DNA from 2 places in the Alteromonas sp. ABV4_515 genome. Region 1 is predicted to be linked to the other one. Evidence: riboswitches for the same ligand, from Rfam matches in the RefSeq annotation. Region 1 holds a riboswitch; the other holds the start of a gene.
What was found. A riboswitch is a leader RNA that binds a small molecule or an ion and turns the genes downstream of it on or off. The one in region 1 is predicted to bind thiamine pyrophosphate.
Positions count from the first base shown of each region.

Region 2: another riboswitch for thiamine pyrophosphate. It lies ahead of ACXAGX_RS08865 (TonB-dependent receptor); the one in region 1 lies ahead of thiC (phosphomethylpyrimidine synthase ThiC).

Region 1 covers NZ_JBSWWZ010000004.1:191,243-206,319, forward strand. The annotation lists gene gmk (guanylate kinase) at 1-98, opposite strand, end outside; gene ACXAGX_RS11050 (alpha/beta hydrolase) at 217-888, shown strand; gene hemC (hydroxymethylbilane synthase) at 1,025-1,966, shown strand; gene ACXAGX_RS11060 (uroporphyrinogen-III synthase) at 1,984-2,694, shown strand; gene ACXAGX_RS11065 (uroporphyrinogen-III C-methyltransferase) at 2,698-3,882, shown strand; gene ACXAGX_RS11070 (heme biosynthesis HemY N-terminal domain-containing protein) at 3,879-5,048, shown strand; gene ACXAGX_RS11075 (hypothetical protein) at 5,144-5,833, opposite strand; gene feoB (ferrous iron transporter B) at 6,088-7,902, opposite strand; gene ACXAGX_RS11085 (FeoA family protein) at 7,945-8,178, opposite strand; TPP riboswitch at 8,381-8,493, shown strand; gene thiC (phosphomethylpyrimidine synthase ThiC) at 8,617-10,515, shown strand; gene thiE (thiamine phosphate synthase) at 10,518-11,975, shown strand; gene ACXAGX_RS11100 (HesA/MoeB/ThiF family protein) at 11,968-12,741, shown strand; gene thiS (sulfur carrier protein ThiS) at 12,725-12,925, shown strand; gene ACXAGX_RS11110 (thiazole synthase) at 12,929-13,699, shown strand; gene thiH (2-iminoacetate synthase ThiH) at 13,696-14,811, shown strand; gene ACXAGX_RS11120 (DUF4861 family protein) at 14,871-15,077, opposite strand, start outside.
Region 2 covers NZ_JBSWWZ010000003.1:246,560-261,636, forward strand. The annotation lists gene argS (arginine--tRNA ligase) at 1-1,447, opposite strand, end outside; gene prfC (peptide chain release factor 3) at 1,471-3,054, opposite strand; gene ACXAGX_RS08815 (SDR family oxidoreductase) at 3,201-4,262, opposite strand; gene ACXAGX_RS08820 (LysR family transcriptional regulator) at 4,385-5,332, shown strand; gene ACXAGX_RS08825 (hypothetical protein) at 5,301-5,480, opposite strand; gene ACXAGX_RS08830 (hypothetical protein) at 5,553-6,305, opposite strand; gene rimI (ribosomal protein S18-alanine N-acetyltransferase) at 6,507-6,956, opposite strand; gene ACXAGX_RS08840 (hypothetical protein) at 6,963-7,475, opposite strand; tRNA gene ACXAGX_RS08845 (tRNA-Trp) at 7,498-7,574, opposite strand; gene ACXAGX_RS08850 (phosphotransferase) at 7,700-8,515, opposite strand; gene pnuC (nicotinamide riboside transporter PnuC) at 8,493-9,113, opposite strand; gene ACXAGX_RS08860 (YkoF family thiamine/hydroxymethylpyrimidine-binding protein) at 9,106-9,375, opposite strand; gene ACXAGX_RS08865 (TonB-dependent receptor) at 9,385-11,436, opposite strand; TPP riboswitch at 11,496-11,597, opposite strand; gene ACXAGX_RS08870 (PEP-CTERM sorting domain-containing protein) at 11,734-12,393, opposite strand; cyclic di-GMP riboswitch class I at 12,441-12,529, opposite strand; gene ACXAGX_RS08875 (helix-turn-helix domain-containing protein) at 12,714-14,504, shown strand; gene ACXAGX_RS08880 (acyl-CoA thioesterase) at 14,531-14,950, opposite strand; gene ACXAGX_RS08885 (GNAT family N-acetyltransferase) at 14,996-15,077, shown strand, end outside.

The sequences.
Region 1 (15,077 bases):
TTTCCGTCATGCTTTTCAAGCAATGCTTTTATTAAACTGGATTTTCCTGCGCCAGAGGGAGCAGCCAGAATAAATAAATTACCGAGTAAAGAAGCCATAGTCTGTGCTTTTTTTCATCATGATGTGGTGATTTCAGACCGCAATGGTAGCATAGCCCCATCATTTGAGTAATCGTGAAATCATTCACGCTATCAAGAGCAACACTGAAGCACATTTATGACTGCAGAATTATTACCGTACGTTGAAGTAAATACTGGTGAAAACCCACAGGCCTGCGTGATCTGGTTACACGGCTTGGGCGACTCGGGCAATGGCTTTTCGCCCATTGTGCCAGAACTACATCTCCCAGAGTCGATGCCGGTGCGGTTCCTGTTTCCACATGCGCCAGAGCGGGCGGTTACCATTAATAATGGCATGGTAATGCGTGCCTGGTACGACATTAAAAGCTTCGATTTGGATAACCGCGCAAATTTAACCGGCGTGCTGGAATCCATGGAGCAGGTTAATGCATTGGTAGAAGCACAACACGAGGCAGGATTTGCCTATGACAAAATCGTGCTGGCCGGATTCTCACAAGGCGGCGTGATTGCGTTGCATCTGGGTACCCGCATCAAGCATAAAATTGCCGGTATCATGGCGCTGTCAACCTATATGTGTAAGCCAGAATTACTGGCTGACGAAGCCGTGCAGGAAAATAAAGCCACGCCAGTCATGATGGCGCACGGCGTGCAGGACCCTGTAGTCCCTGTGGCATTAGGAAAAATGGCATTTGATGCACTGGAGCAGAACGGTTTCTCGGCTACGTGGCAAACCTACACCATGCAGCACAGTGTGTGTTTGCAGGAAGTCGAAGATATTAGTGCATGGTTACAAAAGGTACTTGCCTGATTTTTTTGCCAAGCAGACCACACAGAATAAATAGTCCTGATATCGGTTATGGGAGACAACCGGTGCAGGATTTTCGCTTTCAGTTACAATCTCCCTGTGCTTTTAAAGTAATTAGTGAACAGTTTCAGGACGTCGTATGAGTCAACAACCTATTGCCCGTAACACCATCCGTATCGCCACCCGCAAAAGCGCACTGGCGTTGTGGCAGGCAGACTATGTGAAAGAACAATTGCTGATGGCCCATCCGCATCTGCACGTGGAGCTGGTGCCAATGAGCACGCAAGGTGACCGAATTCTTGACACGCCATTAGCAAAAATCGGGGGCAAGGGTCTGTTCATTAAAGAACTTGAAGTCGCCATGCTGGAAGGGCGTGCAGATATTGCCGTTCACAGCATGAAAGATGTGCCTGTTGAATTCCCGGAGGGCTTCGGACTACATACGATTTGCCCTCGCGAAAATCCATTTGATGCATTTGTATCTAACACTGTCGCGACCATTGATGATTTACCGCACGGTGCAGTAGTGGGTACATCAAGCCTGCGTCGTCAGTGTCAGATCCGCAAACATCGCCCAGACTTAGTTATCAAAGATCTCCGGGGCAATGTGAACACACGTTTGGCCAAGTTAGATAACGGCGAATACGATGCGATTATTCTGGCTGCAGCTGGGTTAATTCGCCTTGGCATGCAAGACCGGATCGCCCATGAACTGTCGCCTGAATTATCACTCCCTGCTGTGGGTCAAGGCGCAGTAGGCATTGAATGTCGTAACGACGACATCGAACTCATCGCCCTGCTCGGTGCGCTGAACCATGCGGATACTGAAGACCGCGTGACTGCCGAGCGTGCCATGAATGCGCGTTTGGAAGGGGGTTGTCAGGTGCCTATCGGCAGTTTTGCCACGCTCGCAAGCGACACCCTCACGCTAACAGGTATGGTGGGCAGCGTAGACGGTAAAACATTACTTTATGCGTCTGCCACCGGCTCACGTGAGAAAGCCGCGGTACTCGGCGTTGAAGTTGCCGAATCTCTACTGGCTCAAGGTGCTGGTGAAATTTTAAAAGCGCTTCACGACTAAGGCTGAATCGTTACGCAATGATACTGATCACCCGCCCCGCGCAGAAACTGACGAAAAGTGTCGCGTGTTTTCGTCGGGCGGGTATTGCCACAACCGGCTGTGCACCGGTTACCATTGGGCCTTGCGATCACGCAGTTACTGCCTGCCAGCACACCTTGATAAACACCCCGCCAGACTATGTCATCGTTACCAGTGCATTTGCAGTAGCCGCCCTTCCCCCTGCTTCAAAAATCCGTTCCAACATTTTATGGTTTGCCGTAGGCAATGCCACGGCGGTAGCTTTGCGGGAAGCGGGCTTTAATGCCGGGGTGCCAGAACAGCAAAATTCAGAAGGGTTACTGGCACTTTCGCAACTTCGGGATGCAAAGTCGCGGCAAATCGTTATTATTAAAGGACAAGGTGGTCGAACCACTTTAAGTAATACGCTCCTTGCACAGGGCAATCACGTAGAAGTATTCGACGTGTATCATCGGGAAAAGTTAGATAACCCCGTACTAACAGATAATTGGCAGTGGCAGCAGATCACAGGCATAGTGGCTACCAGTGCAGAAATGGCGGAACAGTTGTTTCGCTTTTATGATGGAAAGACTTTACAAGCACAACGCTGGCTCACCGTCAGCGAGCGGATTGCAACACACTTAAAAAGCCTGGGCGTGAGTAACGTTGGAGTGTGCAATGATGCCAGTGATAACGCGCTGATTGCTTGGATAAAGGATAATTGGGAGTAAACCATGGCTGATAACGATAAACAGAAAACTGACTCAGTACTTGTAGTGCCGCCGGAGAAATCTGAGGAAAAGTCGCCGCCGAAAGCGTCTGCTCATGCATCAGACAAAAAGGCAGCGTCGACGGCAGACAACAAGCCACCTAAGCATCCCTCCCATGCTGGTTTGTGGATTGCCATTTTGTTTACCCTTTGCGTAGCGATAGGTGTGGGCGCAGCGGGTTATTGGTTTATCTGGCAGAAAGATACCGGCAATGCCGAACTTATCAGCGAGCAAAAATCACAGAAACAGACTCTGGGCGCTCTGAACAATGAAAACGAACAACTTCAGCGCCAACTTATCGAACTGGAGAAGAGCAAGCAGGCACTGGCTAGCACGGTAAGTAAACTGTCTGAGCAAGCCGATGCGATGCAGTTGCAAACCGAACAGTTACTCTCTCAGTTAAACGATATGGAAGGTCGTCGCCCTGCTGACTGGCTACTCGCCGAAGCAGATTACTTAGTACGTATGGCGGGTCGTAAAGTGTGGCTTGAGAAAGATACCGACACGGCCATTATGTTATTGGAGAATGCCGATCAACGCTTGAAAGAGTTATCTGACCCTTCTGTGATTCCGGTTCGTGGGCTCATTTCCCAGGATATTCAAACCCTGCGCCAGGTGAATGGTGTAGATCGAGTTAAACTGGCCTTGTCACTTTCAGGCTTCCTGGCGCAAGCCGATAGCCTGCCAGTTAAAACTTTTACTCGACCAGAAGACAACACCAACGATGAAGCGCTGTCAGAGTCAGTCAGCGACTGGAAAGATAACTTAGCCAAAGTCTGGCACGCCATTGTAGATGACTTTATTTCGGTACGCCGCACCGAAGCTCCCGTCACGCCACTGATGACCACCGAAGAAATCTGGTTGTATAAAGAGCAGCTGAAACTGCAGGTGATGCAAGCGCAGTCTGCCGCTATGTCGGGTGACAATGATCTTTATACCCAATCACTGGCGAATGCACAGACATTACTCAGGGAAAAATTCGATACCGCCACAGCAGAAGTCGTCGGTGCACAGCAAACACTTTCAGAACTCGCATCAATGGATGTGAAAGAAAATATGCCGGAAGACCTAGCGTCAATGGCACCACTGCAACGCTTGCTTGAATCTCGTGTAAACAGTGCCTATGGCAACAGCGAGGCGTCGCTATGAAACGATTGATTTACGGCATTTTACTCGTGGTGGCCGTACTCGCCGCCATGCTGATTGCGCCGCAGGTTATCGGCGACAAAGGTTATGTCTTAATTTCCATGGGTCAATGGCATATCGAAATGTCGGTAGTTAGCCTGTGCATTACCGTATTCGTTGCTTTAATTATCTTATGGGTGCTATGGCGCTTCGTTGGTGCAACATTAGGGTTATTTAAAGGGTCAAAGCAATGGTTTGGTGGCTTATCACGTCGTAAACGCCAACGTCGCCTGTATCAAGGTATTCAAGCCATGGTGGAAGGTGACTTCGCGGCTGCGAAAAAGTACCTGCAAGACACCACCGATGGCGACTTCGATGGCGTGAATTACCTGGCTGCGGCACAGGTAGCTCAGGCGCTGAACGAGCCCGAGCGGGTTCGCTATCTGCTAGAGCAAGCTGCCGAATACGATAATGCGAAAACCGCAGCCCACCTCGCCTCTGCCCGTTTAGAAATAGAACAAGGCAAGCCGCAGGCAGCGCTGGATAAACTTAATGAATTAGACGAGAAGAAGCGCCAGCATCCGCAAGTTATTCGTCTTCGCGCCCGGGCCATGGCAGAGTTAGGCCACTGGCAAGAACTCGAAAGTGCGTTACCTGAATGGCGTAAGCAATTAAAAGACGATTATGTCGTATGGGCGCAAAAAGTCGCCAAAGGCAAGTTTGCTGAAATCGCCAGTAAGCAAGGCGCGAACGCGCTGCGTCAGCACTGGGACAACATGCCACGTAAACTCCGCCACGACGATGCGTACCGGGCTGCTTATGTGCAGCAATTGCTTGAGCAAGGCATGCACCACGATGCCGAAGCCTGTCTTGTGGAATGGCAGAAGAAAGGACCAAACCCTATTCTATTGCCTTATATGGCAGAACTCAGCATTCCAAATCCGGCTGCTGCAATTCGCTTACTGGAAGACTGGATTAAGAAAGACGGCACCAATCCACAGCTGTTTTCGGTACTTGGTCACCTTGCAATGAATGCCGGTGACGATATCCTGGCCGAGAAGGTGTTACTGAAAGCTGTGAAATTGCGTGAGAATCCGCGAGATTTTGAAGCACTCGCTACCATCAGTGAACACCGCCATGACGATTCTGGCGCACTCGCCATGTACAAGCGCAGTATGGAAGTTGAGTAACTAAACTACCCACGAACTACTCTCGCTTTCAAATACAAAGAAGCCCGCAAATGCGGGCTTCTTTTTGCAAATTCGGTATATTGCCGAAAATGCGATTACTTTTTGTTACGGCGTGAACGTGCGCCGAAAGCCGCCATGCTAAGCGCCAGCAAACCGAAAGTAGCAGGCGCATTAACATTAGAGATTGGTGGTGGTGGCGTTACCGCGTTAATACCTACACCTGTGGTGAAATCATCCCACGAAGTAATGCCACCTGGATCAGTTCCGCCTACGCGCAGAGCAGAAATATAGGTATTTGGGTCGAATACAACACCAAAGAATTCGGTACGACCAGTGCCTGGCGTGGAGGTGAAATCAAATACTGTTTCAACACCGGTATTTGCATCGGTAAGTGTTAATGTCATACCACCGCCGTCGTTGTCAAATACATCGAAACCGACTGCATTTACCCATGTAGGGAACTCAACATTAAATTCGATCAGAGCTGCTCCGTTACGATTACCACTCACATTGTAACCTGACGAAGAGATCATACTCCCATTGCCCGTTTCTGAATAAGTGTTACCCAATGCAGAAGTAAAGGTACCGGAACCATTTGCACCGGCAAGAGTATCAATATCGAAGCTTGCCAGTTCAGCCTCCCATGCTGCACGTGCTTCAGACGGCGTCATTGGTACGTCGGCAGTTGGCGTGGTAGAACCTTGAAATAACAGAACGGCGTGTGCGTTACTCGCCAATAAAGCAGCAGCGGTCGCGCCTGCTAATAATAATTTATTAAATTTCACAACTAATTCCTTTTTTTCCATGTTAAACAATGAATTCGGATTTAAAATCCGAATAAATCCGCAATTTTTTAGCAAAAATTGATCCATTAGAAAAAAGGCATTTAATTTCAATAATTAACTATTGATTTAAACTCTCTACAATAAAAATATGTAAATAAATCTGACACTTCCCACTATTTATTTACGAATATAAAAAATCCGACCCCATCACTGAAATCGGATAATTAATAAAAAAGTGCTAGTTCAATGAATTACTAGAAGAAAAAGTTAACACCTACGGCAATTAAATAAGCCAGCACGCCGTAACCCACATATAAACCCCACGCGAGTTTATTGCTGCCGGTTTCACCTTTCAACATAGCGACGGTTGCTACACATTGCAGTGCGACTACATAAAACAAGACTAGGCCCAGTCCAGCGCCGGTTGTCAAGCCGTCAGCCTGGATACGCTCAGCCAAACCACCGACATTGTCTTCAGCGCCATCCATACCGAATAGCGTACCGAGTGCACCTACGAAGACTTCACGGGCAAGAAATGACATCAGAATGGCTACACCGTAGCGCCAGTCTAGCCCCATGGGCGCAAACACCGGCTCGATAAAGTGGCCAATCTGCCCCAGCCAACTGTCTTGCAAACTCGAATCCATTGGAAAATAACCTAGGATCCAAATCCCCACTGATACCATGAAGATAATTGGTGCAGCACGGCGGACAAATTGCAAACCACTGTCGATGACGCGAAATGTCAGCGGCTTCCAGTGCGGTAAGCGATAGGTTGGCAGTTCGAGAATAAACGGCATATCCGATTCTTCAAGATCCCGGGGCAGGAAGCGATTAAGAAACTGGCTCACGATCAACGCGACCACGATACCGAAGAAATAAAGGCCGAAAAACGCTGCGCCCTGCATTCCAAAAATGCCCAGGAAAGTGCCGTCTTCAGGCACCAGTACCGCCACCAGTAGTGCATATACCGGCAAACGGGCCGAACATGACATTAGCGGGATGGTAAGCATAGTGATCATGCGTTTATGCGGTGATTCAATAGTACGGGCTGCCATAATGGCAGGAATGGCACAGGCGTGTCCGGAAAGATAAGGAATAAAGCTACGGCCAGATAAGCCAACCGCGCTGAGTGGACGGTGACACATTAACGCCGCACGGGCCAGATAACCGCTGTCTTCCAGCAGGCCGATAATCAAAGTAAGTACCATAATTTGTGGCACGAATACCAAAAACGAACCTAGCCCGCCAAAAATCGCATCGTTAAAGAAATCAGTGACAATGCCCTCGGGGGTGACTGCACTTACGCCCTCAGCGACACTACCAATGAGCGATTCCATCCCGTCCATCAAAGGTGCTGCCAGCGTGAAGATACTTTGGAACAATACAAACATCACAGCCAGGAACACCACTGAACCTGTCCAGCTATTCAGCAAAAAGCGGTCGACACTGTTTTGGTTACGTAATACAACGTCCAGTTTCAGGCCGTATTTTCCGGCTAACTCCTGACTTCTGTGAACTGCAGATTCACCTTTGCCAATAGAATTAAACGGCTTGTGCTCTTCCGGCTCGGCAGCAATTTCCAGCATGCTGGTTTTAAATTCGTGCAGGCCATCAAGGGTACGGGCAGACAGCGCCATCACCGGACTACCGAGCTCTTTGCTTAACGCTTTTGTGTCGACATCTTCGCCAATCCGGCGTACTTCGTCGATAAAATTGAGGGCAAATACTACAGACTTGTTGTTTTCACGCGCCAACTGCTGAACCTGCAGTCCAAGCACCAAACTGCGCTCTAGACGGGTAGCATCAAGCACGCACACCACCAGCGAGGTGTCATCCCGCTCAATGGACTGAGTGATTTCCCTGATCGCAATTTCTTCATCGCGGCTGAGGCCGCGCATAGTGTAGGTACCGGGAAGGTCAACCACTTCAAAACCTGCACACTGACCCCGTTTTACTTCTACCGTAACACCAGGATAATTAGCAACTTTCTGTCGCAGGCCGGTTAATTGATTGAATAAAAGACTCTTGCCGGAATTTGGCTTTCCGACCATAAGAATGCGTTGCATGGAATACGTACCCTGTTACTTGTGACAGCGGAAAAACGAGCGTTAGTTACGTGCTTCGATTTCAATTTGAGCGGCGAGATTTTCTTCGATTGCAAACACGCTGCCACCCAATTGCATGACAATAGGGCCTCCCAATGGGCCTTTTCTGACGCACTGTATGTCTCTGCCAACTTGAATGCCCATCTCAGAAAGTCGCTCTTTTACGTTCTCAGCCAATTCAGATTTCACTGAGATAATGAGCGCCTGCTGTTTGGTATTAAGTTCCCACAATGTCATAGGATGTCTCTGTAGTTATTAGTGATTACCTGTTTAAAAACAAGTTCACAAAATCCAACAAATCGGATTTTAAAAATTTCAGGAAGGGTACAAGAAAGTGGATAAATGAACCAGAGACATTACTCATCATATCGTCGAAGTTCACATCTCTAACGTTGAGACAAAGCTTGTGTTCTTTTTCAATCCGTGATTATAGTAAAAATAGAACTTGTCGGAGTGCTTCGTTTTCTGATGAAAACAAGCTGAGACCGCATTGCGGGATCCGTTGAACCTGATCAGGCTAATACCTGCGAAGGGAACAAGCATGCAAAATCACGTAGTTTGTCTACAGATTCGTCTGTTGGCAAAACCAAGCCCGGCGTTCGTCTGGTTTTATGATTTTGTGCTTTGTGACTTCACTCCTGACAAGCATTTAATACCGACCAAGGAACAAATGCTATGTCAACACGACGCTTAAACCGCCAACAGGCACAATCGTTTATCCACTCACTTCAGGGTGAGAATTTTCCTAACTCCTATCGTCACTATCTCACCGATGAAGCGCACACTATGCGTGTTCCGGTGCGAATGATTGCGCAATCGCCTACACGCATCGACGCCGATTCAGAAGAGCTTAATCCCCCCATTCCCGTATATGACGCGTCAGGTCCCTTCGGTGACCCGGAATGCGAAGTGGATGTAACAGCAGGTATTGCGGATACTCGCGGCCCCTGGATTACCGAGCGTAATGATACTGGCGTTGTCGACAAGTCTGAATCCGATTACACCCAGGCTAGAGACAAAGACATCACGACAGAGTCTATTCGCTTTAAAGCGCGCCCGGTTATTCGCAAAGCACTGCCTGAGAAAATCGTGACGCAATTACACTATGCCCGCCGCGGCATTGTCACGCCGGAGATGGAATTTATTGCCATCCGGGAAAACATGGCTCGCTCTACCATTCATGACGACCAGCTCTTGCGCCAACATAAAGGCGAGCCGTTTGGCGCTACCATTCCGACTCAAATCACCGGCGAATTTGTGCGCCAGGAAGTGGCGGCAGGTCGCGCCATCATTCCTGCCAATATTAATCACCCTGAAGCGGAGCCGATGATCATTGGGCGTAATTTCCTGGTGAAGGTGAACGCCAATATTGGTAATTCTGCGGTGACATCGTCTATTGAAGAAGAAGTCGAAAAGCTGGTGTGGGCCACCCGTTGGGGCGCAGATACGGTAATGGACTTATCAACAGGACGAAATATTCATGAAACCCGTGAATGGCTATTGCGCAACAGCCCAGTACCGATAGGCACGGTGCCCATTTATCAGGCACTGGAGAAGGTCAATGGCGTTGCGGAACAGCTTAACTGGGAAGTCTTTCGCGATACGTTGATTGAACAGGCTGAGCAAGGCGTAGATTACTTCACTATTCATGCTGGCGTTCTGTTGGCGTTTGTACCCATGACCGCTGAACGGGTGACCGGCATTGTTTCCCGTGGCGGTGCCATTATGGCCAAATGGTGTCTTTATCATCACCAGGAAAGTTTCCTGTATGCGCATTTCCGCGAGATTTGTGAGATCTGCGCGGCCTATGACGTGAGCTTGTCGCTAGGTGATGGCCTGCGCCCCGGTTCGGTTGCCGATGCCAATGACGAAGCCCAGTTTGCTGAGCTGCGTACCTTGGGAGAATTAACCAAAATCGCCTGGGAATATGATGTGCAGGTGATGATTGAAGGCCCTGGCCACGTGCCGATGCACATGATCAAAGAAAATATGGATGAGCAACTTAATCACTGCCACGGCGCGCCATTCTACACTCTTGGGCCACTTACTACCGATATTGCACCGGGTTACGACCACTTTACCTCGGGCATTGGTGCTGCGCTAATCGGCTGGTTTGGTTGTGCCATGCTGTGCTATGTCACCCCGAAAGAACATCTCGGGTTACCTGACAAAGAAGATGTAAAGCAAGGCTTAATTACCTACAAAATTGCGGCCCATGCAGCCGATTTGGCAAAAGGTCATCCCGGCGCGCAAATCCGCGACAATGCAATGTCGAAAGCCCGCTTCGAATTCCGCTGGGAAGATCAGTTTAATCTGGCGTTAGACCCGTTCACCGCAAGAAGCTATCACGATGAAACGCTGCCACAGGCATCGGGCAAGGTCGCCCATTTTTGCTCTATGTGCGGCCCCAAATTCTGCTCGATGAAGATTTCTCAGGAAGTGCGCGATCACGCCCAGTCACAGCAGGAAAAACTGTCTTCAGAAGAGAAAAAGCATGGTATGGCCGCCATGGCAAAACAGTTTTCTTCCACCGGCGGCGAACTCTATGTAAACGCAAGCACTCTGGAGCGCTAAATATGAACCCTGTAGTGCTTACTATTGGCGGCACCGATAGCAGTGGTGGCGCCGGACTACATCAGGATATGCGCAGCGTGCAATGTTTCAACGTGGTTCACCGCAGTGTGGTGTCTCTTGTTTCTGCGCAAACCCAAAACAAGCTACTGCATTGCGAAGCGGTATCTGACGATATGTTCCTCGCGCAACTTGATGCGGCATTCTGCCCCGAACCACCCGATACGATTAAATTGGGTGCACTGGCGAACGATGCGCAGGTCTATCAGCTAGTCACTTTACTAAACCAACACCCCGATATTCCTGTGGTGTGGGACCCGGTGCTGACAACCTCCACAGGCGGGAGTCTGAGCCAACTCTCATTCGACGGGATTGCCACCTTGATAAGTCGCGTGACAGTACTCACACCTAACCTGCCTGAACTGGAATACCTTACCGGATTTGCGCTGCGAACCAACAGTAATGAGCTTGAAGCTGCCCATCAATTACTGACCTTGGGCTGCAACCATGTTCTGGTAACCGGAGGCCATCGCAGCCAGCCTTCGCCCTTATGCGATACACTTTACAACTCGGAAAACACCTGGCAGTTTCTTCCTCACAGCAAAGCCGCCCGTACCTTGCGCGGTTCAGGCTGCTTACTTGCGTCCGCTATCGCCAGTGCGTTGGCGTTACACTATGATGCAGAAGATGCCATTTGCTACGCCGAAGCTGTGGTAGCCAGCGGTTTCAGCGTCGCGACGCCGGCGAACGATGAAATTAGCCACTTAATGAAAAGCCCTCCGCCTCCTCAGTCACTGCATTTTCCGCAAGTGATTAAAGGTCTGGGGCACAAACCCTTTGCACTAAAATTTCCGCCACTGCGCGTGGCAAACCCTGGGCTCTATCCTGTGGTAGACAGCGTGGAATGGTTGAGACAACTACTGCCTTTGGGCTTTGATATTATTCAATTACGCATTAAACGCGTGTCTGATAGCCTAAGTGAACAAATTCGCGAGGCCGTTCAACTGGCGGAAACCTTTAGTACCCAGCTTTTTATTAATGATCATTGGCAACTTGCCATTAAGCACAATGCCTATGGCGTACATTTAGGGCAGGACGATCTCGAAGCGGCAGACTTAGCCGCTATCTCTCAGGCAGGATTGCGACTTGGTATCACCACGCATGGCTATGCAGAGCTATGTCGGGTGTTACCGTTAAAACCCTCTTACATTGCACTTGGACACATCTTTCCAACCCGAACCAAAGCTATGCCTTCACAACCCCAAGGCACACAACGCCTGGCTGACTATCAAAGACTTTGTGGAGAAATTCCAACCGTGGCCATTGGTGGCATTGCGCTGCACAATATCGACAGTGTTGTTGCTACCGGCGTTTCTTCCGTTGCCGTGGTTACCGCCATCACCGAGAGTGCTGACGTACCCCGGGCGGTAGAAGCACTGAAAGGGAGAATTGCACATGCTTAACGCATCGGAATACTCCCGATACAGTCGTCATTTGTTGCTTGATGACTTCGATGAACACGCTCAGCGTCGTTTGAGCAACGCCAAAGTTACCCTGTTTGGTGTGGGCGGACTGGGATGCCAGGTAGCATCGGCACTGTCGGCTGCCGGTGTGGGGGAGATGGCACTGATAGATGACGATACCATCGAGCTGAGCAACCTGCCCCGGCAGTGGTTATTTACGGAAAAAGACATCGGGCAGAAAAAGGCAGAAGTTGCCCGCACCCGCCTGTTGGCAATGCAATCTGCCTGCACTTTACATTGCATCACCAACTTCAACGATGTCGCCACCCGCGATGCGCACCTGACAACATCGCAATTGATCATCGACTGCACCGACTCGTTTACCAGCCGATTAGCAATCAATGCGCTCGCCGTCACCCACAGCGTACCGTTGATAAGCGCAGCAGCGAGTGGCTTTATCGCCACTGCAACCGCTTTTAACCCTAGGATTACAGGCCCTTGCTATGCATGCCCAGAATATAACAGTGAGCAGTCACTTACATGCTTCGAGCAGGGCATATTCAGTCCGGTAGTGGCCATTGCCGGTCAACTTCAGGCCATGATGGCATTGTCTTACCTAAGCGGTATTCGCGTCCCCGAATGGGGTTCGCTTCATCACTTTAATGGTCAGAACTTGCTAATGCGGCAGTTCAACATTCAGAAGAATCCGGATTGCCCAACGTGTTCCAAAATCCACAGGAGTGAAGACCATGCGCATTCACTGTAACGATGAACAGCTTGAGGTACCAGAGGATTGCTCACTGGTCAGTATCATCCAACGATTCAACGAGCAGGAAGGCGCGTTGGCTGTGGCCGTGAACCAAACGATTATTCCCACATCTCGCTGGCAGCTGCAAACATTAGAGGAAGGTGATGTGGTTGATATATTTACATTAGTTGCTGGGGGTTAAAGCATGCTTAACATTGCAGAACAGTCATTCTCATCACGATTACTTACTGGTACCGGTAAATTTGGTCACCCGGATATTCTCAAAGCGGCGCTAGTTGCTAGCCGAACCTGTATGGTTACTCTGGCCTTGAAAAGATTGAACCAACATCACCAGCAAGACAGCACATTGCAGGTGTTAAGAACGCTTCCCGTTACCCTGCTGCCAAATACTTCTGGCGCCGCTACAGCAGACGAAGCCGTTTATGCCGCGAAACTCGCTAGAGAGCTGCTTGGCACACCTTGGGTAAAACTGGAAATTCACCCCGACCAGCGCTTTTTGCTTCCCGACCCGGTAGAAACGCTGCGTGCCGCAGAACAGCTGTGTGAAGCCGGCTTTCACGTGCTGCCGTATTGTCATGCCGATCCGGTACTGTGCAAACGCCTTGAAGAAGTGGGCTGCGCCGCCGTGATGCCGCTGGGAGCACCTATTGGCACCAATCAGGGTTTGCAAACACGGGATTTCCTGCAAATCATCATTGAACAATCAAACGTGCCGGTTATTGTTGACGCCGGTATTGGCCGTCCCAGTCAGGCTTGCGAGGCGATGGAAATGGGCGCAGATGCGGTGTTGGTAAACACGGCAATCGCAACATCCAACGATCCTGTCGCTACTGCATCGGCTTTCGCTAAAGCCGTAGAGGCAGGCAGAGAGAGTTTTCTGGCCGGCGCCCCTTTAGCGCAACGAAACGCATCGGCAACGAGTCCGTTCACCCAGTTTTTGGAGACCTTGTCATGAGGTCGGCAGATGCACTAAGGCAATATGAATGGGATGATGTTTCGCTAACACTCTATGCTAAGACGCAATGCGATGTGCACTCTGCTCTGCGCCACCCGGCTCCTGGATGGCAAGAGTTTCTAGCACTCATTTCACCTGCAGCCGAAGCCAGCTTACCGAGCATGGCAGAAAAAGCCAATGCACTCACTCGCCAGCGGTTTGGTAATACCGTGTCGATGTTTGTGCCCCTTTACCTTTCTAATTTGTGCGCAAATGAATGTACTTACTGTGGTTTCACCATGAGTAATAAAATTCGCCGGGTGAAGCTAAGTCCAAAGCAGATTAATGACGAGGTCCGGGCCATAAAAACTATGGGGTTCGACTCGTTGCTACTGGTTACCGGCGAACATGAAACCAAAGCGGGGATGGCCTATTTCAATGAAGTAATCCCGCTAATCAGGCCACATTTTTCTCATCTTGCTATGGAAGTACAACCCCTCAGTACCGATGATTATCGCAAGCTGGTGAAGCTTGGCGTAGACAGTGTACTGGTATATCAGGAAACCTATCATCGAGCCCATTACGGGCAGTACCATTTGCGTGGTCAGAAGCAGGATTTTGATTGGCGGCTAGAAACGCCCGACCGCCTCGGCGAAGCCGGAATGAATAAAATAGGACTGGGCGCACTACTCGGCTTATCTGACTGGCGAACGGACAGTGCATTGACGGCAATGCACCTTCATCTGTTGCAAAAAGCGTTCTGGAAAACCCGGTTTTCAATCGCTTTTCCCCGCATTAAACCCTGCGCCGGTGATCAGTTTTCGCCCGTAAGCGACATCACCGATAAGCAACTTGTTCAACTTATCTGCGCTTACCGGATTTGCTTTCCTGAAGTGGAATTAAGTTTATCAACCAGAGAGAGTGCAACGTTTCGCGATAGTGTGGTGCCGCTGGCAATTAACCAGCTATCTGCCGCATCGCAAACCCAACCCGGAGGCTACAGCGAAAAAAGTGATGCGCTAGAGCAATTTTCTACTGAGGACACGCGCTCGGCTAACGATGTAGCTGCCAACCTTTTAGCTCAGGGCATTGAGCCAGTCTGGACCGACTGGCTGCAACAATTCGGAAGATAAAATAAAGCGGGTGCGAAGTGTCGCACCCGTTTTATTGAAAAGTACGTACGGTAACGAAATTAGCCGGCTGTCACTGGACTTGCCAACGCTTTCAGCTTCGTTTTCAGTAACGCAACGAACCCAGCTTCATCTTTCGGGCTGTCAGGATGCGAAGGCCATACTGCCATGAATTGGTAAGACAATTCGGTAGCAGGTTTAAACTCGATAAGATAATCGTGCTCAGCTTCAAACTTGCGGCTAATGTCATCAACTTTGTAAAACAGCGC
Region 2 (15,077 bases), on a different contig from region 1:
CGCCGGTTAAATCCTTTGGAGAAATACCTGACTTACGGAAGATACTCTGCACACGGGTATAAGCATATTGCAGATACGGCGCCGTGTTACCTTCAAAGCTCAGCATGGTGTCCCAGTTGAACACGTAGTCTGTCGTCCGATTTTTGCTCAGATCAGCGTATTTAACGGCACCAATACCGACTTTGTCCGCCACTTCTTTCAGTTCCGCTTCAGACAAATCAGTATCACGCTCAGAAATCAACTTACCGGCACGCTCAACCGCTTCGTCCAGCAGTTCCACCAGCTTAACAGTGCCGCCAGTACGGGTCTTGAACGGCTTGCCATCGCTGCCCAGCATCATACCGAATGGGCAATGCTCGTAGGTTTGCTCGTCACTGATGAAGCCTGCTTTGCGGGCCACAATTTCAGTTTGTTTAAAGTGCAGTGCCTGACGGGCATCAGTCAGAATAAGCGTGCGGTCTGCCTGTAGCTTGCCACAACGATAGCGGATAGCTGCCAGGTCAGTTGTGGAATAAAGATAACCACCACCGGATTTTTGCACAATGTATACCGCTGGCTTACCTTCTTTATCGGCCAGTTCAGACAGGAACGCTACCTGCGCGCCCTGATCTTCTACCACGATACCTTTTTCTTTAAGGTCAGCAACCACGTTTGCCAGATCGTCGTTATAAGCCGACTCACCCATGATGTCTTCGCGGGTCAGGCTCACATTCAACTTGTCGTACACTTCTTCGCTGTGCTTAATCGAAATATCGATAAACTGATCCCACAGCTTGAGACATTGCTCATCACCGCCCTGCAAGCGCACCACGTATTCACGGGCACGGTCAGCAAAACCTTCTTCTTCGTCAAAGCGCACTTTTGCTTCACGGTAAAAGTCTTCCAAATCAGACAGCGCGGTTTCCGCCATCTGGTTTTCCAGTTTGTCAGACAGGTGCGCCAGCAACATACCGAACTGCGTGCCCCAGTCGCCCATGTGGTTCTGACGAATCACTTTGTGGCCCAGGAATTCCAGTACTTTCACCACGGCATCGCCAATGATGGTGGTACGCAGGTGACCCACGTGCATTTCTTTGGCGAGGTTTGGCGAAGAATAATCCACCACAATGGTCTGTTCTGCGTCTTTCGCAACACCAATACGCGGGTCGTTCAATGCCTGTTCGCACTGGTTTGCCAGCCAGGCATCGCTCAGGTGAACGTTAATAAAACCCGGACCCGCCACTTCCAGCTTGCTGGCAACATCATCAAGATTCACCAGCTCAACAATTTTCTCTGCGATATCGCGTGGCTTCTGACGTAACTGTTTTGCGAGTGCCATGGCACCGTTAAACTGGTATTCACCGAACTCAGGACGTGAACTGCGTGCCACTGGCACGGGTGCGTTTTCTGCACCTAATTTATCTAACGCTTCGGAGAAACGGCTGACAAGTAAAGCATGTATATTCATAGTTCTCGATCTTTTGTCCGGTCTTAGTGTTCGCGGGTTTCTTTAAATTCAATATCAGGGTAACGCTCTTTCGCGAGCTGCAGATTCACCATAGTCGGCGCGATATAAGTGAGGTTGTCACCACCATCCAGCGCCAGATTCTGCTCAGCTTTACGGCGGAACTCGTCCAGTTTTTTGTCACTGTCGCTGTAAACCCAGCGCGCAGTATTCACACTGATATGCTCGTAAATAGCATCAACGTTGTACTCAGCTTTAAGACGGGCTACAACCACGTCAAACTGTAGCACACCTACCGCGCCGACAATCAGGTCGTTGTTGATCAGCGGACGGAACACCTGCACAGCCCCTTCTTCGGAAAGCTGGATCAGGCCTTTTAGCAGTTGCTTCTGTTTCAGCGGATCTTTCAGGCGAATACGCTTGAACAGTTCCGGCGCAAAATTAGGAATACCGGTGAAGCGGAACTTCTCACCTGAAGTGAACGTGTCACCTATCCGGATTGTGCCATGGTTGTGTAAACCGATAATATCACCGGCATAAGCCTCTTCCAGCAACTCACGGTCACCGGCCAGGAACGTCAGCGCATCTGAAATACGGATATCTTTGTTAATACGGGAATGATGCATTTTCATGCCTTTCTCATATTTACCCGATACGATTCGACAGAACGCCACACGGTCACGATGCTTCGGATCCATATTGGCCTGAATTTTAAACACAAAGCCGGTGAAAGCCTGGTTATCTGCTTCAATCTTGCCTTCTTCGGTTTCCCGGCCCTGCGGGGTTGGCGCCCACTCAACCAATCCGTCGAGCATGTGATCCACGCCGAAGTTACCTAAAGCAGTACCGAAGAAAACCGGCGTGAGCTCGCCTTCAAGAAACAGTTCCTGATCGAACTCGTTAGACGCGCCCTGAACCAGTTCCAGCTCGTCTTTCAGGGTCTCTAGCAGGCCGCCGCCGATAGCCGCTTCCAGTTCCGGATTATCCAGTCCTTTAATGATGCGAACATCCTGAATCATGTGACCGAGACCGGATTTATACAAAATGACTTCATCACGGTGCAGGTGATAAACACCTTTAAATTCCTTTCCGCAGCCGATTGGCCAGGTTACCGGCGCGCACATGATTTTCAGCTCAGTTTCTACCTCGTCCAGCAACTCAAGCGGGTCACGGATATCGCGGTCGAGCTTGTTCATGAAGGTGATAATGGGCGTGTCACGCAGACGGGTAACTTCCATCAGCTTACGGGTGCGATCCTCAACACCTTTCGCCGCATCGATTACCATCAAGCAGGAATCCACGGCAGTGAGCGTTCGATAAGTGTCTTCAGAGAAATCTTCGTGTCCCGGGGTATCCAGCAGGTTTACCAGGTTTTCGCGATACGGAAACTGCATTACCGAGGTGGTAACCGAGATCCCCCGCTCCTTCTCCATTTCCATCCAGTCTGACTTGGCGTGCTGACCGGATTTTTTACCTTTTACGGTACCGGCTTTTTGCAACGCTTGTCCGAACAAAAGCACTTTTTCGGTGATGGTGGTTTTACCCGCATCCGGGTGACTGATAATCGCAAACGTACGGCGTTTGCTGATTTCGCTGGTTAGATTACTCATGAATATTCTGATCTGTCACTGTGTGAGGGTGGACGCGGGCTCAGAGCTTAGAAAGGGCGTCACCTGTAATTTCAAAAATTGGCGCGCATGATACCAGAAATCACAGAAATTGCCGCCCTTTTTCCCGTCCCTGCGAACAAGTCAGTTTATTCTGGAATCACCTTCTCTGCCCGCAGTCGTGCAAATAAGTCAAAGAAAGCGGCACGGGTTTCTTTATAATCGGTGAAACCGAAATCCCGTGATTTAGTCATATCGTTCACGCATTCCTGCTCACGTCCCAAATCAGCATCGCTATGCCACCAGGAAACCAGATTAGTCACATCATCTTCAACCAAGTCGTGTTTAGCCGCGATATCCTGCCACACCGATTCGCAACCTTTCATCTGTTGCTCCAGCGGCTGTGGCGTTTCAGGGCAATCAGCCACATCCACACCAAAGAACGTCCCGACTTCCCGCCACATACGGCGCCAGCGAAAAGTGTCTCCGTTTACTGTATTAAACGCCTGATTAGCAGCACCCGGCATGGTCGCCGCCCATTCAATCTGGCGAGCTAGCAAATTAGCATCGGTCATGTCTGTCAGTGCATTCCACTGCGTTTTAGATCCTGGAAAAACCATCGGCTTACCGGTTGCTTTACAGATAGAAGCGTAAACCGCCAGGGTCACGCCCATGTTCATGGCATTACCACGGGAATAACCAATCACTGTGTGCGGTCTGTGTACATTCCAACTAAAATTGCCCCGCTCTGCAGCCTCGAACAACACATCTTCTAAAGCATAATAAAAATTGTCACCCGGTACCCGAGGTTCACTTTCACGGAACGGCGTTTCAATACGTCCACTTCCATAAGCATGAAATGACCCTAGATATTGCTTTGTACCGGTAACCAGAGACGCATGTTTAAGCCTGTCGGTATTGAGCGCCTTGAACATATTGCGCATCATCGCGCTATTCGACTCAATGTTTTCTTTTTCTGTATCACGACGGACCCAGGTACAATAAAAAACATGAGTGATCGGTAAATCCGCCAATGCTTCGGACGTAGCTTTCTCATTCAGTAAATCTGCTGCGACGGAAATAACACCGCTTTGTTCAACTCCTTTTCGTGATAAGCCATAAACACTCCAGCCATTTGCCGCTAACCAAGCAGCTAGGTTACCGCCCGTCAGGCCGGTTGCTCCCACCACTAATGCTGTACCTTTTTGCATATTGCTCTCCTATACAGTGAAACAAAGCCGTTGTAATCGGCGTAGGATTCAAAGGGTAAAAGCGGTTTGATGTTGCTACAATCGCATTATCTGCAAATCTTTATTGCACAGAAAGCAACTACATGAATATCAATAATATAGATTTAAATGCTCTGCGGGTTTTTGATCGCGTGGCTGCCACTGGCAGTTTTACGGCAGCCGCACGGCATTTTCGCTGTGCGGTTTCATCTGTATCACGTCAAATCAGTGCCCTTGAAAGTTCACTCGGTCAACCTTTACTCTATCGTCACACACGGGCAGTGGCGTTAACGGAAGCGGGATGGCGTTACTATGAGGAAATTCGCGGTATTCTGGAGCAGCTAGACCTTGCAACGGAAGCACTGGCAAATCCAGCTCCAGAGCCTGCAGGGGTGCTACGAATTAATGCTCCGGTCGCATTTGGCCAGCGGCAGATAGTCCCTTTACTGAATCAGTTTCAGCGACAATGCCCAGGGATCACAGCAGAACTGCTATTGCGCGATCAGGTGGTCGACCCTATACGTGGCGGTCACGATATCACTTTTCGTGTTGGCGATTTGGCTGACTCTTCACTCATTAGCCGCCGATTGGCTAATATGAATTACGTAGTGGCAGCCTCCCCAGACTATGTCTCGCAGTGCGGAGCGCCTCTGTCACCAGAACAACTCGACCAACATAACTGTCTTATCTATCAGGGGGAACTCGGTCGTCAGCGCTGGTTTTTTCAGGCAAGAGATGCAAATCAATCAACGCCGATTGATGTAACAGGCAACTTTTACAGTAATGATCCGGAAAGTTTGGTGAAAGCCGCACTGTTGGGACAAGGGCTCGTGCTTTTCCCAACCTGGCTTATTTCTGAAGAACTGTCTGAAGGGTCCCTGATCCCATTGTTGCAGGACTGGCGCTCAGAAGTATCCGACGGGCAAAGAGCGCTGTATGTACTTACTCCCCAACGACGGCTTGGCGTACCGAAAGTGAGCGCCTTTATAGACTTTATTTTTGAAAAGGTGACACCATTACCTAACTGGGATTGTTGGAAGAATCACGCTTAGACTTGTCATACTCCACTAAGGTTTCCAACGCAGCACCGGGATCCTCTTCACCCGCGACAGGATCAAACTCGTCCTCGTCGTGCTGAAAATCATCTTCTTCCAGTGTAATTTCCCGTTCATGACTATTATCTTGCTTCGATTTTACCATCACGTTCACCATCAAAATTATCTGACGCTTGTATTAACCTATACGCAACAAGAGAATTTTGGATGAGGTTGATTAAAGAGAAAGCTGAATTTCTGTTACATCGGAAGCAGATGCTATCCAAAGGGTATTTTCAAATTTATCAAAAAACGTTAAATGCCATTTATCCACATTTCCCAGAAACCGTTTTGGCGTGATAGGAATAACATGCTCCTTTTCGCCATTTAAGCTGTAAATCTCAAATTTAAATGGCTTGCTTCTTGTTTTAACCATAAGGCAGGAATTGTCAGAAGCGAAACTACCTCTACCGACAGAAGTCGATGAGATGATTTGAACAGTCCCATTTTTCAACTCGCAAAGTTCAGCATAATTGTCGGGATGATCGGCTTTTCTGTCTGCGATTGCACAGCGATGAAAGATGGTTTTATCATCAATATAAGTTACAGAACACTGAAGATGGCAACATGGGTGGGACTTCTTTAATGAAAAAATGAAGGGGGAGAAAATGCCCGAGTCTGATCTAAGCGATAATGTTGTCATGTAACTCGCATGGAACCTAAAAAAGTAATGCTCCAATGGAACTAACAGTTGATTGTCACTCAATCTGGAAGCCCGACCTAGCGGCCCCGTCGTTCTTCCAGCGTAATCCTTGGGAAGTGGCTTTTCAATCAGGTATTCTGAAAACCTGTCGTTGGAAAAATCATATTCAACAATGCAGGTGTCAAAAATACAACCAAACCCGGTTTCCGTTTTATACAACGCGCCTCGTTGGTCGTCTCGTGTCTGAGGAATTTCATAAGACAATTGTCTGACATTGCCTTCGTTCAAGACTAGAAACTTTCCTGGCTTTTCTAGATGCGAGCCCAAAAGAATGCACGTATCTTTCGATATCGCAATACAGCTCCGTATCCAGTAGTCAGGCTTGTACTTATGTTTTACTACAGTGTGGACTGACATCATCTTCCTGATAATAGGTTATTGGGGAATGTCCGGGGCGACAAGCTGAACTTCCCAGGAAAAGACAGAGAATTAAACCGGCATCTTGCGCATGATGCGCGCATCTTCCCTGCCGTTATCACTGGGGTAATAATTCTTACGGATTTCAATGTCTTCAAATCCAGCTTTTTGATAAAGCGAAATGGCGGGGGTGTTTCCAGCTCTTACTTCCAGCCACAGGGATTCAGTCTGCTGTTGCTGGCACCATTCAATAGCACCATTAAGCAACTGCTTACCCAAGCCTCGCCCGCGGACAGATTGCGCCACGGCGATATCCATGAGAGTTGCTTCACCGACGACAAGCAGGATAACCGCATAGCCGCAGACCTGATTTTCGACATCAGTTGCAACAAGCCCGGCATAAGGAGGCGTTAGGCAATCAGCAAAGGTGGCTAATGACCAAGGATTGTAGGTAGCTTGCTGATGGATTTGATGAGCATCTGCGACATCGTCTTCTATCAGCGGTTTTAATTCAAAAGACATATTGCATTAATTTGCAGAAATCACTTGCCACAAACGACGCTTGTCGGCGGCATGGGTAGGTGCAGTTTTAAAGGGCAAGGTAAGCACATTGTCTTTCAATGACAGTTCAGTACCGTATTGCCAGCGAATGGCTTTCACATTATGAAATAATGACAGCGCCAGCAAAATATCTCGTCCCATCTGACCAAAACTTTGCGGGTCAATGGATTCGGCAACGGGAACTGGAGCTCTGGCACCTTTATTCTCATCCTTATTGCCCAGCATAGAACGCAGTTGCGCAATCCTGGCCTGACCATTTGCGGCTGTCGGTGCTACGCCGGTAGACGTATTCACGGCTTCACGGGACTGATTAGCCGGGGAAACAGCTGCGACTTCAGGCTTGGCATTGTTAGTGGCGGCAACATCATTCAGCGCTGACTGAGATTGCCAGACACAAATGCCCATTTCCTGGAGGATAGCAGTTTGATAAGGATTTAAATAAGAAGACATAATATTGTGAGTGGAAGAAAGTGAAGACACTATAACTTACTCAGAGGAAAAGTGGCAGGGGTGGAGGGACTCGAACCCCCAACCATCGGTTTTGGAGACCGCTGTTCTACCAATTCGAACTACACCCCTAGCGCGCTGTGCATTATACGTATGCAACTTCAAAGGTAAAGCCTTTTTATCTGCAAAATCGTGCGTTTGCCTACCATTCAACCAATGCGCACAAAATCCATGCATTTATGCAGGCAAATGACTTTTTATTTTGGTAACGCCGCGTACCACAGCGACGCGGTTAGCGCGACTACGGCCTCTTGTTGCAGGCAATGCTCGATGACGACTTGCTGCTCCATGCCACTATAAAGTGCATAAGCCTGATACAATGCCAGTTTTTGTGCTTGCCCCAACTGGTTAATCTGCCCGCATGAAGCAACGTCGAAATAACGGTTACCCATTGCTGCATATTCCCAGTCAACGATAACCGGTGTCGTGGTCTCAACAATATGCGGTAACGATAAATCGTTGTGACAAAGCACGGGGCTGTCATCGGCACCAACACAGGCAAGGCCATTTTCAGTAAATTCGGTGACCCGCTTTACCCATTCATGATCGTCCGGCAAGGCGGCAAGTTTGATGTAATGCTGCCAGCGCGCGGATAAGTCTAGCTCTGGTGCAATGACATTTTGCTGATGAATGGAAGCAAGAGCGGATGCCAGTAACAAAATTTGTTTCGTGGAGATGCTCTGATCGTCTGCCCCTGACGTTACACCTGGAAGCTCAAAGCTGGTATTCAGATTTTGCTGCCAGACTTCAACCCACAAGCTATGGTCGTTACTCAGCCAAACAGGCTCGGGTGCCAATTCCGCCTGCGCCACCTGTTTTTGCAGGGCAAACACAGCCGTTTTATCAATGCCGCTAAAATGGTCGTTGCCCGTCCATTTCACGGCAAACTCACGTTCCCCATCACTAACACGGAAAACCTGATTCACATCTCCCCCACCCCACGCTTCGCAAGTTACCTTGCTTGAAAGGCCGAGAGGTGCAGACACCAACTCAACGATACGCGTGGGCGTCATGCTGTTGCAGCTTCCATTGTTGCGACCATTGTAAATAGCCAAAAATAGAGAAACCTACATAGCCAAAAAACAGACAGGCAGATAAAGCTAGGCCGCTTTGTGCGTACAAATAGGCAGATGCCAGATTAATCACGAACCAGTATAACCAGTTCTGCAATACTTTATGCGCAACCATCACGGTGGTCACCACACTCACCACCTGAATGCTGGCATCGAGCAGCAAATGGTCGCTATTGAACTGGCCTTGTGCCCATAACGACAATCCCCAGGCAATAAACAGTAACCCCGGAATCATCATAGCATGCCAGTACCAGGGCCATGAACGCACGATATCTTCCCCGCCAGATTGGCGGTTCCATTGATAATAACCGTAGCCCGCCATTATCATGTAATACAAATTCAGTACTGCCTGAAACGGCAACGTTACCTGCCAAAACAACCAGGTATAGATAGCAGTGCTAATGAACGCACATAACCAACACCAACGGTTCTGATTCGCTGCTAGCCAAACATACGCAAGTGCCAGCACAACAGCCACCCACTCCGCTGGAGAGGTGGCTGTGAGCTGACCGATAAATGCCGAAAAAAACTCAGTCATTATTTTTCTTGCGTGCTTGCATGGCATCAAAGTTTAGGAACTTGGCTACAAAAATAGCCTGCCCGACTTCTTCATGGGTACGCTGCATTTCCTTACCCAGAACATCCATTACCAGACCGTACTCCCCGCTCACCTGGGTACTGGTGGAACAGGTAGTAACCAACAACCCCTGATGGCTATTGAGACGATCGATAAAATTCTGAATCGGCGGAATGTACTCGTTGACTAACGGATACAGAGATAACTCAACCATTACTTGCATAACTATTCCTTAAAACTGAACGCGTAGGGTAACACCGAATTGTCTGCCATCACCCAACTGATAATACGGTTCGGCAAAGGCATACTCGTCTCGCGGATCATTACTGAAACCACCAAACCCACGAGTGTAGTAGGTTTTATCGGTTAGATTTCTCACCCACAGGGTAGTGCGCCAATTGCCACGAACCCAGGTGATATCGGTATTAAATAATGTGGCAGCGGGAGCGGTTTCGTCATGACTGTCTGAGAAACGGTATTCGTCTTTAAAGTCCATGTCTGCCCGCCATACCCACTCATCGGTTAGCCAGAACTCACTGAACAGGTTAGCAGTAAATTTAGGCGACTGCGCCTGACGCTGTTCGTCAACATAGGCACCATCAGCCGTTTCATAACCTTCAAAGGTTGCACTTAAATAGCCCACAGATCCCTGCAGAGTCCACGCGTCAGTTACCTGCCAGCTCAGTTCAGCCTCAGCACCTTTATTGGTGCCTACATCGGCATTGGCGGTCAGGTCGATAAAGGCTGCCGAGCCATCTTCACGGGTTTGTACGTCGTAATCATTCACCTGAGTATCTTGTCTGTCCATATAGAACACAGCGAAACGTGCGGTGATCGCAGGGTCAAACAGTTGCCCTTTATAACCCACTTCGTAATTCCAGTTATATTCAGTATCGTAGAATCGACGTGCTTCACTTACCTGCTCGTCGAAGTTGACACCTGCTGCTTTGTAACCACGAGATACACTGGCATACACAAAATCACCGTCCCAGTCATAGGTCAGTGCCACTTTTCCGCCCACCATGCTGGAGTCGTCTTCTGAGTCCAAACCGGCATTGTCATTGTATTTTTGAGAATACTCCTCAACACGCAGCGCCGTAGTTAACAACCACGAATCATTTAACTGTGTATCAAGCTGTCCATATACCGCCGTGGTGGTTGGTTCAAATTGGCTAATGAAGTCACCGTCGGCATAGGTGTATTCACGTAACAAGTTTTGTTCACTGTGATTAATGCGCGCACCAACAACCCAAGTCGTGGTATCACCGAACAGTTTCTTATCATCTGCCGAGGTAAAACGCACCTCTGCAGAGCGTTGTTGAACGTCGCGGAAGTAGGCATCGAACGACGTGTATCCCCATGGATGGAAACCATCGTAAGTCCAATCTTCGTCGTAGCCATAGGCGATATCATGGTTCGCAGCGGTGGCAATCACTTCCAGTAAACCGGCATCCAGCTGATGATTCAAATGCAGGCTGATCCCCTTAGTGAGTTGATCATCAAATCCAGGTTCATCAGAAAGTGTGTGTCGGTTATTGTCCAGCGAAAAGGCATCATAACCATTGTTTACGTCGTACCAGCGCAGGTCGGCATTCAGGCTAGTTTTACTGCTAATATTCCATTGTGCAGCGAGTCTTACCGCACTTTCATCAATATTATTGGTGTCGTCACGCTCAAGAAAGTCGTTCTCAACAAAGCCGTCACTACTGTTATGCACCCCGGCCAGACGAATAGCGAAGTCTTCTGACACTTGTACACTGTGTGCACCTTCAATACGCATTAGCGACGTGTTGCCCAAACCGAATTCAAAGTGACTGTCGTCTGCATCTGCGGCATGACTCACAATTTTCACTGCACCAGCAAGGGACCCAGCACCGAATACGGTAGCCTGCGGGCCGCGATACACTTCCAACTGACGGGTATCGAATAATACGCCAGCGGCAGCAAGACCTGAAAAATCAAAGTCATCAACCATAAAGCTGACAGAAGGATTAATGGGCTCAGCAAACTGACTACGCTCGCCGATACCACGAATTTGAATAAAACGGCCACGGGAAGCACCACTGGCAAAATTCACATTGGGCGCCACATTCAGCATATTTTCAACGTGAGAGGCCTGACGGCTATCTAAGCGCTCTTCGCCGAAAACCGATGCGCTGGCGCTGAGTTGTTCAAGGGTAGATGCTCTGAAATCGCCGCTAACCGTGATTTTTTCTATATCGGTGTCGTTATCAGCAAATGCCGGTGTTGCCAGAATGGCGAGGAGTAATGTGCTTTTTTTCATTAAGGATCTCTTCAGTCATCAAAAAGATCCGGTTTTACAGGCAGGTATTGAGGTAGCTAAATCAAATTTTTCACCATCCCTACGCCGGTATTATCCGGATCAGGTTTAAGGGTTCCCACACAATGGATCTCAGCCGCTAACCGGCACCCCTTGGCCTAATGCATTTTTACCGTTGTAGCAAAAATGCGCCTGCAGTCTAACAACTTCATAACCTGAGTCAAGCTGCAGAACACTGATCCGCAAACACAAAAAAGCCCGCCATGTGACGTTGGCGGGCTGAGGAAGTCTGACGACTTGTTATTTCTGGCGTCTTGCGCGCCATCCCATCAATCCCATACCTAAAAGGATGAGTGACATGGCGCCAGGTTCACTGACTTCAGTGATAGAGGCGTTACGGAAACGGGTTTTCATGTCGCCACAGCCAGCATTTAAATTACAGTCGTTAATGAATACGATGTCAGTGATGACACCAGAGAAGTAATCATCTAGATTGATGCTGAACGTTTCCCAGCGAGGCGCATTGGTGTATACCAAGTCCTGAATACCGAAGTTCTGTGTACCTGCTAGATTGAACGTGCGACTTGCATCGTGGTTCTGCTCACCGTTAGTAAAATCGGCAAACCACAGCCCTGCGATTTCAGTGAAAGGGTTAGGATTTGGATTTCTCGCACCAGGCAGCACTCTGATGTCAAAAGTGAAGTTGTACGATGTCGCTCCATTATCGAGATCCAGTTCTGAAATACCAAACGTATCGAACAGATTAAGCGTTACCCACGCATTTTCTCGTAAATTAAGTACGCCATTCGTGTAAACGTCGTAAGTACTACCATTCTGCTGATGCGCTTCTAAATCAGCGGTGGCGAAATCAATATCGTAAGTTGAAATTACGTCAGCGTTTGAAGAAAAGGCTGCGAAAAACGTGGTTACCAGTGCTGCAGCTTTGATGCTAAATTTCATTTTTTGAGTCCTTGAGCAGTGTTTGCCTGAAAGTAATTAATCAACTTCACTGCAGCCCGGCTGTCTTACTGGCGGTTGGTCAGTAAGACCCGTGGCTTTCCGTCCCTGCCTCACGGCAGGTTTGGCATGTTGTTGGGGGAAGTGACGTTTCCCTTATTCAATCAACGGTTGTAATAATACGAGGGCGGCGTAAAGCAAAACAGGACAGATCCGTTCGATCTTTGGGACACATTTGTACCAGGGAATAAATAGTGCCCTCCTCTGTCATGCAACCTGCATTTGCTATATTCTAACAAGCAGCTTAAAACATGGGAGCGCACGTGCATTACCAAGGACTTTTCTGGTCAGCAATTATTCGGGCTTTACTCAGTTTCAGACGGGATTCTGGTCTTAACAATGAGCGAGATAATCTTGCACTGGAATGTATTGCCAGCGTTGAAAGCGGCAAACTTGATGATGAGACCTTAGCAAACCTCTTCCACGATCTTTGTCCTGCGAGTCAGTTTCAACAGACCGGCCGTTCACTTATTGGTTATCTCGATTTCAATAAAATGAGTAACCTGGTGGTGTATTTGACTGCCAGCAAACATATCGACGACGCCATGCATGTATTGGGCAAGCATTACCGTCATTTAATGGGTGAGCAAGCCAATCTCACGGTGAAATCAGACGGTACCATTACCACGGTAGAATTTGCTTCATCGCCACACATAATACTAACGGAACTTCGGTGCTATTTTCTGCTGGCGCTTTTTCGTCATCTTGCCGGGCGCAAATTTGACTTTTCCCGTGTCACCATGCCGCCCATGAACGCTCAGCCTGAAGCGCTTTTGGCACCACTGAGTCACAGTGATATTCATTATGAGACTGGCAAAGTGCGCCTTTGTTTTGCCAACGCCTGGTGTGAAGTCGCGTCTTTTTACTATTCGCAATCGATTAAAAAGATGCTTTCTGCTGGACTGGAAGAAACCCATGACATTCCACTTAAGCAACAAGTGCGTGACGTTTTCCAAAAAGCAGCGAGTCCTGCACGAATCCGCTCGGAGTGGGTAGCAACTCAACTAGGGCAAACTGAATCCGCTTTTCGTCGTCAGCTTAGACAAGATTCCATTTCATTCAGTGCTTTGCTGAAAGAGTTCATCCATGATCAATCCTGTCATCGATTATTGAGTGGCCAGAAAACAGAAGATGCTGCTGAAGCGTTAGGGTTTTCTGACCGACGTTCATTCGAGCGGAGCTTTAAAGAGCATAGCGGTATAAGTGCCGGTCAGCTTCGTCAGTTGGGAAACCGACTTCGATTTCAGACGGGCAATAGTAATTTGCTGGAGGTGGTGGAAAATCTGCCTCCACTGCCCCACTCAATTCGTTCGTTGCTGAAAATGGATGCAGAAGCCATGACATTGCCTGGCGTTGTGTCTCTCATTGAAAAAGATCCGATATTTCAAGCTCACGTGATGAGCAAAGCAAGCCGCGCCGTGTACGGAACAACCCCCAAAAGCCTGGAACAAGCCATTGGCCGCAATCTCGGGTTAGGCAATATCCGAGACCTCGCTGTCATTTTTGCAGCGCAACAATTACTGACCGCACAGTGTCGATTTTCCAATATTGAAATTCTCACCGATGCGATGCTGCTCAGTTATACCGTGTTCCAACGGCTTTTTGGTTTTTCGCAATACGATGAAGCGCAGACAGAAAAAATTAAACAGTTGTTATTGTTCGGTACGCTATCGGTATTTTTAATTTTCCACGATGAATGTTTGTTTGCGGACGGTGCGTTATCTGGGTGGGAGGAAAGCGAAAGCTTTAGCGATTTTGTCGATAAAGTGAATCAAGATTATGGCATTTGTCTGTATGGCGCAACGTCGTTAATGTTACTCCGCTGGGGGTTTGCCAGCGACCTGAACCAGCAACTCTGGAAACTTTGTAATATAGAAGAACGTGGAAGTGCCAGCTCGGTAGCAGGGCAAATTTTGCTGTGTCATGACATTGCATTCACCTCACTGGCAAAATTAGGTGAACCGCAAACCTATGCGGCGGGAGACGGTCTAACAGAGGCTCAAATCAACACTCTCACCGACGTACTCGCAAATTGGAAATCTTCGGCAGCCTGACACAGGCTGCCTCACATGTGTGGGGGCTAATCAACCTGCAAGTTGAGGTTTCTAATTTCCTGCTCCGTTTGCGCTTCCAGCGCAGCCATGGTTTTTCCATGCGGTGTTGGCATTCGGGTTTCTGGATCGAGTGTTACAAACACAATATCGTCTGCCAGACAGATGGTTTTTTTAGTGGCTTTATTTCGTACCAAACAACTGACGGTAATAGATGTTCTACCCACCTTTTTCGTTTCCAAACCAAACTCAACAATATCACCCTGAAGCGCTGGCGACTCAAAAGTAATTTCGCCAATATGTTTGGTCACCAAACAATTGGTTTCTAACTGACAAGTTGCAAAGATGGCTGCTTCCTCGTCAATCCACTCCATCGCTCTGCCTCCGAATAATGCATTGGCATAATTTAAATCATTCGGCATTACCAGTCGGCGGGACAAAAAGCGCATTCGAATTCCTCTTAAACAATCGATAAACTAAGCGCAGGATTATACGTGAAAAAATGGCACATGGCCCAGACAGACCCAACTGAGTGGATTTCTCACCCATTATCATCGACGAATGGTTGCTATCAGC